Regions from separate parts of the Stenotrophomonas sp. 82F1 genome, predicted to be linked through region 2. Evidence: riboswitches for the same ligand, from Rfam matches in the RefSeq annotation. Region 2 holds a riboswitch; the other holds the start of a gene.
What was found. A riboswitch is a leader RNA that binds a small molecule or an ion and turns the genes downstream of it on or off. The one in region 2 is predicted to bind glycine.

Region 1 (5,440 bases), on a different contig from region 2:
ATGCTTGTGGATGATCTCGCAGATCTCCACCACCTCTTCCTCGAACACGCCGTGCGTGGACGGGTAGGTCATCATGATCGCGGCCAGGCGGTCGCTGTACTTCTCGGCGTTGAGGCGGATGTCCTCGACGTCGACATTGCCGTTGGCATCGGTCTTGGTGACCACGACCTTCATGCCGCACATCTGTGCCGAGGCCGGGTTGGTGCCGTGCGCCGAATCCGGAATCAGGCAGATGTCACGGTGATCTTCGCCGCGCGAGCGGTGGTAGGCGCGGATCGCCAGCAGGCCGGCGTACTCGCCCTGCGCGCCGGAGTTCGGCTGCAGGCTGACGGCGTCGTAGCCGGTGCACTCGACCAGCATTGCTTCCAGCGAATCGATCAGTTCCTTGTAGCCCAGCGCCTGCTCGGCCGGCACCAGCGGGTGGATCTGCGAGAACTCCGGCCAGGTCACCGGGATCATCTCGGCGGTGGCGTTGAGCTTCATGGTGCACGAGCCCAGCGGGATCATCGTGCGGTCCATCGCCAGGTCCTTGTCGGCCAGCGAACGCAGGTAGCGCAGCAGTTCGTGCTCGCTGTGGTGGGTGTTGAACACCGGGTGGGTCAGGAACGCGGACTGGCGCAGCAGGCCGGCCGGCAGCGCGTCGGCGGTGCTGGCATCCAGTGCGTCCACATCAACGCTGGCACCGAACAGCGCGCCGACAGCGACGATGTCGGCGCGGGTGGTGGTCTCGTCCAGGCTGATGCCCACCGAGCTGCTGTCGATCGCACGCAGGTTGTAGCCGGCCGCACGGGCCTTGGCATGGATCGCGTCGGCGTCGACACCGGTCACGTGCAGCGTGTCGAAGAAGTCGGCGCCGACCTGCACACCGGCGGTGCGCAGCGCGCTGGCCAGGATCGCGGCCAGGCGATGGGTGCGGCGGGCGATGCGGGTCAGGCCTTCCGGACCGTGGTAGACGGCGTACATCGAGGCCATCACCGCCAGCAGCACCTGTGCGGTACAGATGTTGGAGGTGGCCTTCTCGCGGCGGATGTGCTGCTCGCGGGTCTGCAGGGTCAGGCGGTAGGCCGGATTGCCCTGCGCGTCGATCGAGACACCGATCAGACGGCCCGGCATCGAACGCTTGTAGGCGTCACGGCAGGCCATGAACGCCGCATGCGGGCCACCGAAGCCGAACGGCACGCCGAAACGCTGGCTGTTGCCGACCACGATGTCCGCACCCCATTCGCCCGGGGCGGCCAGCAGGGTCAGGGCCAGCAGGTCGGTGGCCACGGCCACCAGCCCGCCGCGCGCGTGCACGGCATCGACCAGCGCCTTGTAGTCGCCGACCTGGCCGAAGGTATCCGGGTACTGCAGCAGCAGGCCGAAGGCTTCCGCTTCCAGCGCTTCGGCCGGGGTGCCCACGCGCAGCACGATGCCCATGGGCTCGGCGCGGGTACGCAGCAGTTCCAGCGTCTGCGGGTGCACGGCATCGTGCACGAAGAAGGTGTCCGACTTCGACTTGGCCGAGCGCTTGGCCAGGGTCATCGCTTCAGCAGCGGCAGTGGCTTCGTCCAGCAGCGAGGCGTTGGCGATTTCCATGCCGGTCAGGTCGGCGCACAGGGTCTGGAAGTTGATCAGCGCTTCCATGCGGCCCTGCGAGATTTCCGCCTGGTACGGGGTGTAGGCGGTGTACCAGGCGGGGTTTTCCAGGATGTTGCGCAGGATCACGTTCGGCGTGTGGGTGCCGTAGTAGCCCTGGCCGATGAAGCTGCGCAGCACGGTGTTCTTGTCGGCGATCGCGCGGATCTTCGCCAGCGCCTGCACTTCGGTGATCGACTCCGGCAGCGCCAGCGGTGCCGGCGACTTGATCTTGGCCGGGACGATGGCATCGGTCATCGCATCCAGCGATGCGTGGCCGATGACGCCGAGCATCTGCGCGATCTCGGCATCGTTGGGGCCGATGTGGCGCTCGACGAACGCCGAATGGTGCTCGAGCTCACGCAGGGAAGGGGTGTTCTGGGACATGGCGAAGGATCCGTCAGGAAAGGGCACACGCACGGGCACAAGCCGCCGGTCGGCGGTCTGCGGGCGCCCCTCTGTCCTTTTGCCTGAGAGTTTAAAAGCGCGGAAAACCGCAGCTTCGTGCCCCTTCGGCGCCGGATCGAACCGGTCTCTCCAGAGTTCTGTTACGGGTGGTATCGGGCCTGAGCGATTACGGGCGTTGCGCCTTCGGCAGCGGTGAACTGCTTCTCCCACCGTGTTGCCCGCCGATTATAGCCTCTTGCCGGCGCCCGACGGTGGCCCGGAGCGGCCTCACAGGCCTGAATGGCCGATGGCCCGGGCGTGCGTTCTGTGCACCCGTGCATGGCGTCGCACGCATTCCCCACCTATGATGGTCGGATTCTCGTATTCATCTGGCGCCGTCCCTGCCGCAGGGGATCGGCGCCCGCCGTGCGTGTCACGCATGGCCCTGCCGGACGCTTGCCCGATGACCGCCGCTGTTGCTCCTTCCACCCGCCGCATGGCCCTGTTGCTCGCTGGTCTGGCCATGTTCGGTCCGTTCTCGATCGACACCATCTTTCCTGCGTTTCCGCAGCTGGCCCAGCGCCTGGCGGTGGACGAGGTGGCTGTGCAGCAGACCATCAGCGTCTACCTGCTGTTCTACGGCCTGATGAGCCTGGCCCACGGCCCGCTGTCCGATGCGTGGGGGCGCAAGCGGGTGATCCTCGGCGGCCTGGTGATCTTCGTCGGCGCCTCGGTGGGCTGCGCGTTGTCCACCGACCTGACCACGCTGCTGGCGTTCCGCGCGCTGCAGGGCCTGTCTGCCGGTGTCGGCATGATCGTCGGCCGCGCGGTGATCCGCGACCTGTACCACGGCCACGACGCGCAGCGGCTGATGAGCCAGGTGTCGATGCTGTTCGGCATCGCCCCGGCCATCGCGCCGATCATCGGCGGCTGGATCCTGCTCAGTGGTGCCGGCTGGCCGCTGATCTTCTGGTTCCTGGTGGTATTCGCGCTGGTGCTGCTGGCGGCCACCGCGCGCTTCCTGCCGGAAACCCATCCGGCGCAGGCACGGGTTGCACTGTCGCCACGCACGTTGATGCGCGACTACGTGCGCATCGGCTTCAACCCGCGTTTCCTGCGCCTGGCGCTTGCCGGCAGCATCGGCTTCGGCGGCATCTTCCTGTACATCTCCTCGGCGCCGGCGATCGTGATGCAGCACCTGCATCTGGGTGAAGGCGGCTTTGCCTGGCTGTTCATTCCCACCATCGGCGGCATGACCACCGGTTCGTTCCTGTCCGGGCGCATGGCCGGGCACAGCACACCGACGCGGCAGGTGGCCCTGGGCTTCACCTTGTGTGCGGTCTCTGCCGTGTTGAACATCGGCTATGTCAGCCTCGCGCCGCAGTTCGCGTTGCCGTGGGCGGTGATGCCGATCTTCCTCGGCGGCATGGGCATGGCGCTGATCTTCCCGATCCTGGCGCTGGCGGTGCTGGACATGTATCCGCTGCAGCGCGGCCTGGCCTCGTCGCTGCAGGCGTTCGTGCAGCTGATGATCAGCACCGTGGTGGCGGGCGTGGTATCGCCACTGCTGCACGACAGCCCGCTGCATCTGGCACTGGGGCAGGCGGCCTTCTTCGCGGCCGGCTTCGTGTTCTGGTACTGGGAGCACCAGCGCGAGCGCGCAGCAGAGGCAGCCGGCACGACGCTTTGAGCGTCGCGCAGGGGTAGGGCACAGCATCACGCAGCGCCCCCTTGCGACGCTGCGCGCAGGGACTAGGCTGGGGTTTCCAGCAAGCCGGTTCGTGGATGCACGACAGCCAGCCATCCCGATGTCGTCGCATGAGGTATCCCATGGCTGCGCAGCAGACCTACCGCCTGCTCGAGGTGGCGCTGAAGGAGCGCCGCGTTCTTTCTCCTTCCCTGGACCGCATGGTGTTCACCGGCGCAGACGTGGCGCGCATGAAGACCGAAGGCCCGGACCAACGCATCAAGGTGTTCTTCCCCTTGCCCGGCCAGGACGCGCCGGACGTGCCCAGCGGCGACGACTGGTACGCCCGTTACCGCGCACTGCCCGATGACGCGCGGCCGCCGATGCGCACCTTTACCCTCCGCCAACTGCGCGCCGGCGACTGCGAGGTCGACGTCGACTTCGTGCTGCATGGCGAGACCGGACCGGCCTCGCGCTGGGCCACGCACGCACGGCCAGGCGACCGCGTGGTGCTGCTGGCCCCCGACGCTGACTGCGCGGACAGCAGCGAAGGCTGGGAATGGAAGCCGCCAGCCGGGGTCGGCCAGGTGTTGCTGGTGGCCGATGAGACCGCATTGCCGGCGGTGGCCGGCATCCTTGAGGAACTGGCCGGGCTGGCCGATCCGCCGCGCACGCTGGCCCTGCTGGAGATCGCCCAGGCGGGCGATGCGGTGCCATTGAAGGCACCGGTCACGGCCGAACTGGTGTGGTTGCCGCGCGGGCAACAGGCCCATGGGCAGCGGTTGCTGCAGGCCGTGCAGGCGCGGCTGGCGGCAGCCCCGGCCGTGGCCGAGGGCGCCGAACTGGACGACATCGACGTCGATGCGCAGATCCTGTGGGAGCAGGCTGACGCCAGCGCAGACGGCGCGATGTATGCCTGGGTGGCGGGCGAGGCCGGCGCGGTGATGGCGATCCGCCGGTATCTGGTGAAGGACTGCGGCCTGGATCGCCGCGCGATCACCTTCATGGGCTACTGGCGGCAGGGGCGGGTGCTGGACTGAGCCGACGCCGTACCGGTGTGAACCAGCATGCAGGGGGCGTGGGTTATCCTTGCGCCCCCGCAATGCAAGCCCCACCGATGTCGACCTCTTCCAAATCCCGCCGCGACCAGCGCCGTCGCCAGGAACAGCAGGCTGCCAACAAGGCCGCCGCCACCGCCTCGCCCGTCGAGCCGCACGCCGAACTGCGCGACACGCAGCGCACGCTGCTGGCCGGGGTCGTCCGTCGCGATGGCGAATGGGTGCTGGGCATGGATGGCCGCATTGCCGGCCAGAGCGAAAGTGCGGCGCAGGTGCTGGCGCTGATCATGCAGGCCGGTGAACTGCACGAACGGCAGGGCACGCCGGTGCGCTTGATCTATTCGGATGCGCTGCGCGATGCGGCGCAGGCCGAAGCCAACGAGAAGGGTCAGACCTTCGAGGAATTCAAGGCCGCGCTGGCTGCGCAGCTGGCGGCGAAGAAGAGCAACTGATCGCGCCGAATCTGTAGAGCCGAGCCATGCTCGGCTGCTTTTCCACCGTGCTGCGCACGGTAAGCCGAGCATGGCTCGGCTCTACAACACCTGGAAAGGGGCGGATCCTCGCGGACCCGCCCCTTCTTTCATTTCGCCGTCGCTGCCGGTGCCGCGCTGGCCTGCCAGCCGCACATCTGGCCTTCGTTCTGTTGCTTCAACCAGGCATTGACCGGGCTGAAGTACTCGATCATCGGGCC
Region 2 (5,440 bases):
TTGGCCACGCCATAGCGGGCGACTTCGGCCAGGACCTCGTCGATCTTCGAGGCCGGCGCATTGTCGGCGTCGATCAACAGGGCGATGCGCTTTTCCGGTTCGCTCATGGACTCCTCACGGGCAGTTGCCTGAACCCGAGTATCGCCGATCCGGATGCACGCTGACGTGACAAGGACCGGCCATGCGAAGATGCCAGGCACTTCCCCCATGCCCCCCTGGAGTGAGTCGATGAGTCGTGATCGCGTCCCCCACCTGGTCGTTGTCGGCGGCGGTTTCGCCGGCCTGTGGGCCACCCGTGCGCTGGCCCGCGAACGCATACGCATCACCCTGGTCGACCGTCGCAACCACCACCTGTTCCAGCCGCTGCTGTACCAGGTGGCCACCGCGGGACTGTCTGCGCCGGATATCGCCGCACCGCTGCGCCACATCCTTGGCCACCAGCGCAACGTGGAGGTGCGGCTGGGCGAAGTGGTGGCCATCGACAAGGAAGCCCGCCAGGTGCGCATGGCCGACGGCAGCACGCTGGACTACGACAGCCTGCTGCTGGCCACCGGCGCCACCCACGCCTACTTCGGCCATGACGAATGGGCCGACGATGCGCCTGGCCTGAAGACACTGGACGATGCCATCGCCCTTCGCCGCAAGCTGCTGCTGGCGTTCGAACGCGCCGAGGCCGAGCCGGACCCGGCAAAGAAAGCCGCATGGCTGAGCTTTGCGGTGGTGGGTGGTGGTCCGACCGGCGTCGAGCTGGCTGGCACCCTCGCTGAAATCGCCCGGCATACGCTGCGCAATGAATTCCGCCACATCGATCCGGCCAGCGCCAAGGTGCGGCTGGTCGAGGCCGGTCCGCGCGTGTTGTCGACCTTCCCTGAAGTGCTTTCGCTGAAGGCACGCCGGCAGCTGGAAAAGCTGGGCGTGGAAGTGATGACCGGCACGCCGGTCAGCCACATCGATGGACAGGGCTTCAAACTGGGCGATCAGTTCGTGCCCGCACGCACCGTGGTCTGGGCCGCCGGCGTGGCCGCCTCGCCATTGGCGCGCACGCTGGACGTGCCGCTGGACCGCGCCGGACGCGTGCCGGTGCAGCCCGACCTGACCCTGCCCGGCCATCCCGACTTGTTCGTGGCCGGCGACCTGGCCGCGCTGAGCCAGGCCAACGGCAAGCCGGTACCGGGCGTGGCCCCGGCCGCCAAGCAGATGGGCAAGCACGTGGCGGAAACGCTTCGCGCACGCCTGCACGACAAGCCCGCGCCGGGGCCGTTCAAGTACGCCGACTTCGGCAACCTGGCCACCATCGGCCGCATGGCTGCGATCGTGCACCTGGGCAAGCTGCAGCTGTCCGGTGTGCTGGCCTGGTGGTTCTGGCTGGCCGCGCACGTGTTCTTCCTGATCGGCTTCCGCAACCGCGTCGTGGTGCTGTTGAACTGGGCGGTGGCGTACTGGAGCTACCAGCGCAGCGCGCGCATCATCTTCGGTGATGACCAGGACGACCGGCGACCGAAGCGGTAGGTACTGCCGTGGGTGACCTCTCGACCGACACAGTAGATCCACGCCATGCGTGGATGAATTGCTGTGCAGGCTGCATGGAGCGTAGCCACGCGTGGCGTGGCTCTACTGCTCCATCGGGCCGCTGGGCGCCCGCTCATGTCCGGCAGAAATCTTCGCGATAGGTAGTGCCGCGGGCGCGTCCTCGACCGACACAGTAGATCCACGCCATGCGTGGATGAATTGCTGTGCAGGCTGCATGGAGCGTAGCCACGCGTGGCGTGGCTCTACTTCGGCTTCGGGTACCACAGCGCGTTGACGATGACCCAGCGCTGGTCGAAGCGGCCCATGTGGAAGTAGTCGACGAACCACGGCGTTTCCAGCCGCACCGACGCCGCATTGCCGGTCACGTCCAGTACCGTGCAGCGGCGATCCCATTGATCCTTCGGGGTCTTCAACGCGCCCTGTTTCGTCAACGCAACCAGTTCTTCCTTCGACATCCGGCGCAGGCCGAGGCGTTCGTCGGGCGTATCACCGAGTACCGCGCGCTTGGCCAGGTCCGGGTGCAGGGAACGGGCGACGCGCTGCGGGTCGGCTTCCAGCTGTCCGTCGACGTAGTCGTGGCAGGTCGCTTCGATGGCGGCGATGGTGGTGGCATCGGCAGCGCGGCTTGCCGCTGCGGAAAGCGCGAACAACAGGGCAACGGTGGACATCCGGGTCTCCAGCGCTGAGGGCTGGGCGATCATGGCATGGCCGGATGCGCCCCATCCACGCATGGCGTGGATCTACCGGCGATGTTGTAGAGCCGAGCCCACGCTCGGCTCTACAGAACAGCCTCGGCCGGCGCCTGCAGCCAGGCCAGCTTGCGCTCGCGCGGCTGCTGCTTGAGCTCCCATTCGGCGCGTGAGGCCGCTGCCCTGTCCGGGTATTCACGTACCGCCAAGACCCGCAGCGGCGGGCGCGACCGCGTGTAGCGTGCCCCCTTGCCGGCCTGGTGGGCGGCGAAACGGGCCTGCACGTCGGTGCTGATGCCGGCGTAATAGCTGCCGTCGCGGCATTCGAGCAGGTACAGGAACCACGGGCGGGAAGGCGAAACCATGGTCGGATTATGCCGTGCTGCACTGCAGCGGATATACTGGCGCCCGAATGCAGGAGAGAGGCGCCGCGCTGGCGCCCGCCGAAGGCGCAGGCTCCCATGATCGCTCAGGCCGGTGGGCTGGAATCCCACCAACCATGCATTCGACTCGCCGAGCTGGAGAGAGGTCACCGGGCATGCCCGGGACGATCCGCCGAAGGGGCACGCGGCTCACGCCGCTGAACTCTCAGGCAAAAGGACAGCGGGAGCGGCACCGGTCATCGTCATCCCGTCATTGCGCAGGCAATGGCGGTGGTCGCGCATGGCCGGCCCCACCGCGCCCGGAGCCTGTCCCATGCTGCTGTCCATCATCTACCTGATCGCCATTTCCGCCGAAGCCATGACCGGTGCCCTGTCTGCGGGCCGCCGCCGCATGGACCTGTTCGGGGTGGTCATGATCGCCTGCGTCACCGCCCTCGGTGGCGGTTCGCTGCGCGACATCCTGCTCGGTCACTATCCGCTGGGCTGGGTGAAGCACCCCGAGTACCTGGGCTTCACCGTGTGCGCGGCGCTGATCGCCACCTGGGTAGCGCGCTGGATGCATCACTTCCGCCGCACCTTCCTGGTGCTGGACGGGCTGGGCCTGATCGCCTTCACCCTGATCGGCTGCTCGATCGCGCGCGAGGCCGGCCATGCGCTGCCGATCGTGCTGATCGCCGGCATGCTCACTGGCGCCTTCGGCGGCGTGCTGCGCGACATCCTCTGCAACGAGGTGCCGCTGATCTTCCAGAAAGAGCTGTACGCGATCATCTCGCTGCTGACCGGTGCGGTGTATCTGCTGTTGCTGCATTGGGGCGTGGCCGATGCCACGGCGATCCTGTGCTGCCTGGGCGGAGGGTTCGCGGTGCGCCTGCTGGCGATCCACTACCGCTGGGAAATGCCGAAGTTCGTGTACCACGACGAAGTGCATTGACCCCTTGACGGTACTGCCGGCCGCTGGCCGGCATTTCCGGCTGGGCTGCATGACCAAGGTCACGCGGCGACGGCCCACGTAAACCGCTACCATTGGCGCCCCGTCGCACGCGCGACGGCATCCAGCCACGCCGCGTCCGCGGCCCCGCCAGACAATCCCCCTCCCCCGCTGCCCGTGGCCCTTCGTGGTGCCGACGGGCCCGCATGACCCTGCGTGCGCGCAGGGCGCAGGATGCCCCATGTCTGTCGCCGAAAACTCCCGCTTTCGCCGTGCCCGCCCGCTGTTGGTCGTTGCCGGCCTTGCCCTTGTCGCTGGCCTGGCGTGGTGGCTGTGGCCGCAGGCCGAGGCGGACGGTGGCGAACAAGCTGGTGCCGGCAAGGCAGTGCCGGTACGCATCGCCCGCGCCAGTGCCGAACCACTGGTGCTGCGGATGAAGGCGGTTGGTACGGTCACCCCGCTGCACAGCGTGGTGGTGCGCAGCCGCGTGGATGGCGAGCTGATGCGCCTGCATTTCCAGGAGGGTCAGCAGGTCAAGGCCGGTGACCTGCTGGCGCAGATCGATCCCCGCCCCTACCAGGTGAAGCTTGCGCACGCGCAGGGTACGCAGCAGCAGAACCTGGCCGAGCTGGAGAATGCCGAGCGCCAGCTGCAACGCTACCGCGAACTGCAGCGCCAGAACTACGTGTCCGCGCAGGAACTGAGCGACCAGCAGAGCAAGGTGCGGCAACTGCAGGGGCGTCGCCTCAGCGACCAGGCATCGGTGGACGAAGCGCGACTGCAGCTGCAGTACACCCGCATCGTCGCCCCGGTCAGCGGCCGCGTCGGCCTGCGCCGGCTGGACGTAGGCAACCTGGTGCACGCCAGCGACACCGAAGGCCTGGTCACGCTGGCGCAGACGGCGCCGATCAGCGTGCTGTTCACCGTGCCCGAACCAGAGCTTCCCGCGCTGCTCGATGCCGTACAGGCGCAGCCGGCGCTGGCGGTGGAGAGCTGGGACCGTGAAGAACGTCGGCAGCTCGCCAGCGGCACCCTGTCCAGCGTCGACAACCGCATCGATACCGCCACCGGCACGCTGAAGCTGCGCGCGCAGTTCGACAATGCCGATCAGGCGCTGTTCCCCAACCAGTTCGTCAATGTGCGCCTGCAGCTGGGTAAGCATCCCGCGCTGCTGGTTCCCGATGCCGCCGTGCAGTTCGGCAGCCAGGGCAGCTACGTGCACATCATCGACAAGAACAACAAGGCACAACGGCGCACGGTGGTGCTCGGCCCGGCCGATGACGGTCGCGTTGCGGTGCGTTCCGGCCTGGTAGCCGGTGACAAGGTGGTGATCGAAGGCATCGACGGACTGGAAGACGGCACCACGGTGGAGATCATCACCGAGGAGGCATCGCCCAAGGCCGGCGCATGAATCTCTCGCGCGCCTTCATCCTGCGCCCGGTCGCCACCACGTTGCTGATGGTGGCGCTGCTGCTGTCCGGGGTACTGGCCTATCGCCTGCTGCCGGTGGCGGCGCTGCCGCAGGTCGACTACCCGATCATCCAGATCACCACGCTGTATCCCGGTGCCAGCCCGGAGCTGACCACGCGCACCATCACTGCGCCGCTGGAGCGCCAGCTCGGGCAGATTCCCGGCCTGAAACAGCTGTCGTCCACCAGTTCCGGCGGCGCCTCGGTGATCACCCTGCAGTTCGGCCTGGAGGTGTCGCTGGGCGTGGCCGAACAGGACGTGCAGGCGGCGATCAACGCGGCCGGCAGCGTCCTGCCCGGTGATCTGCCGGTGCCGCCGGTGTACCGCAAGGTCAATCCGGCCGACACGCCGATCCTGACCCTGGCGGTGACTTCGCAGGGCCTGTCGCTGCCGCAGGTGCACGATCTGGTCGACACCCGCATCGCGCAGCGGCTGGCACA

Region 1: linked by a shared signal. The riboswitch ahead of gcvP (aminomethyl-transferring glycine dehydrogenase) and the one ahead of AC13GI_RS12335 (trimeric intracellular cation channel family protein) in region 2 are both predicted to bind glycine.

What each region holds. Positions count from the first base shown of each region.
Region 1 is NZ_JBSPUD010000017.1:12,108-17,547, reverse strand. It holds gene gcvP (aminomethyl-transferring glycine dehydrogenase) at 1-2,004, opposite strand, end outside; glycine riboswitch at 2,066-2,168, opposite strand; gene AC13GI_RS15545 (multidrug effflux MFS transporter) at 2,468-3,694, shown strand; gene AC13GI_RS15540 (siderophore-interacting protein) at 3,835-4,731, shown strand; gene AC13GI_RS15535 (hypothetical protein) at 4,809-5,201, shown strand; gene AC13GI_RS15530 (M2 family metallopeptidase) at 5,330-5,440, opposite strand, start outside.
Region 2 is NZ_JBSPUD010000011.1:20,519-25,958, reverse strand. It holds gene AC13GI_RS12355 (NYN domain-containing protein) at 1-107, opposite strand, end outside; gene AC13GI_RS12350 (NAD(P)/FAD-dependent oxidoreductase) at 229-1,509, shown strand; gene AC13GI_RS12345 (nuclear transport factor 2 family protein) at 1,773-2,198, opposite strand; gene AC13GI_RS12340 (GIY-YIG nuclease family protein) at 2,309-2,584, opposite strand; glycine riboswitch at 2,625-2,714, shown strand; glycine riboswitch at 2,728-2,833, shown strand; gene AC13GI_RS12335 (trimeric intracellular cation channel family protein) at 2,916-3,533, shown strand; gene AC13GI_RS12330 (MdtA/MuxA family multidrug efflux RND transporter periplasmic adaptor subunit) at 3,772-4,941, shown strand; gene AC13GI_RS12325 (multidrug efflux RND transporter permease subunit) at 4,938-5,440, shown strand, end outside.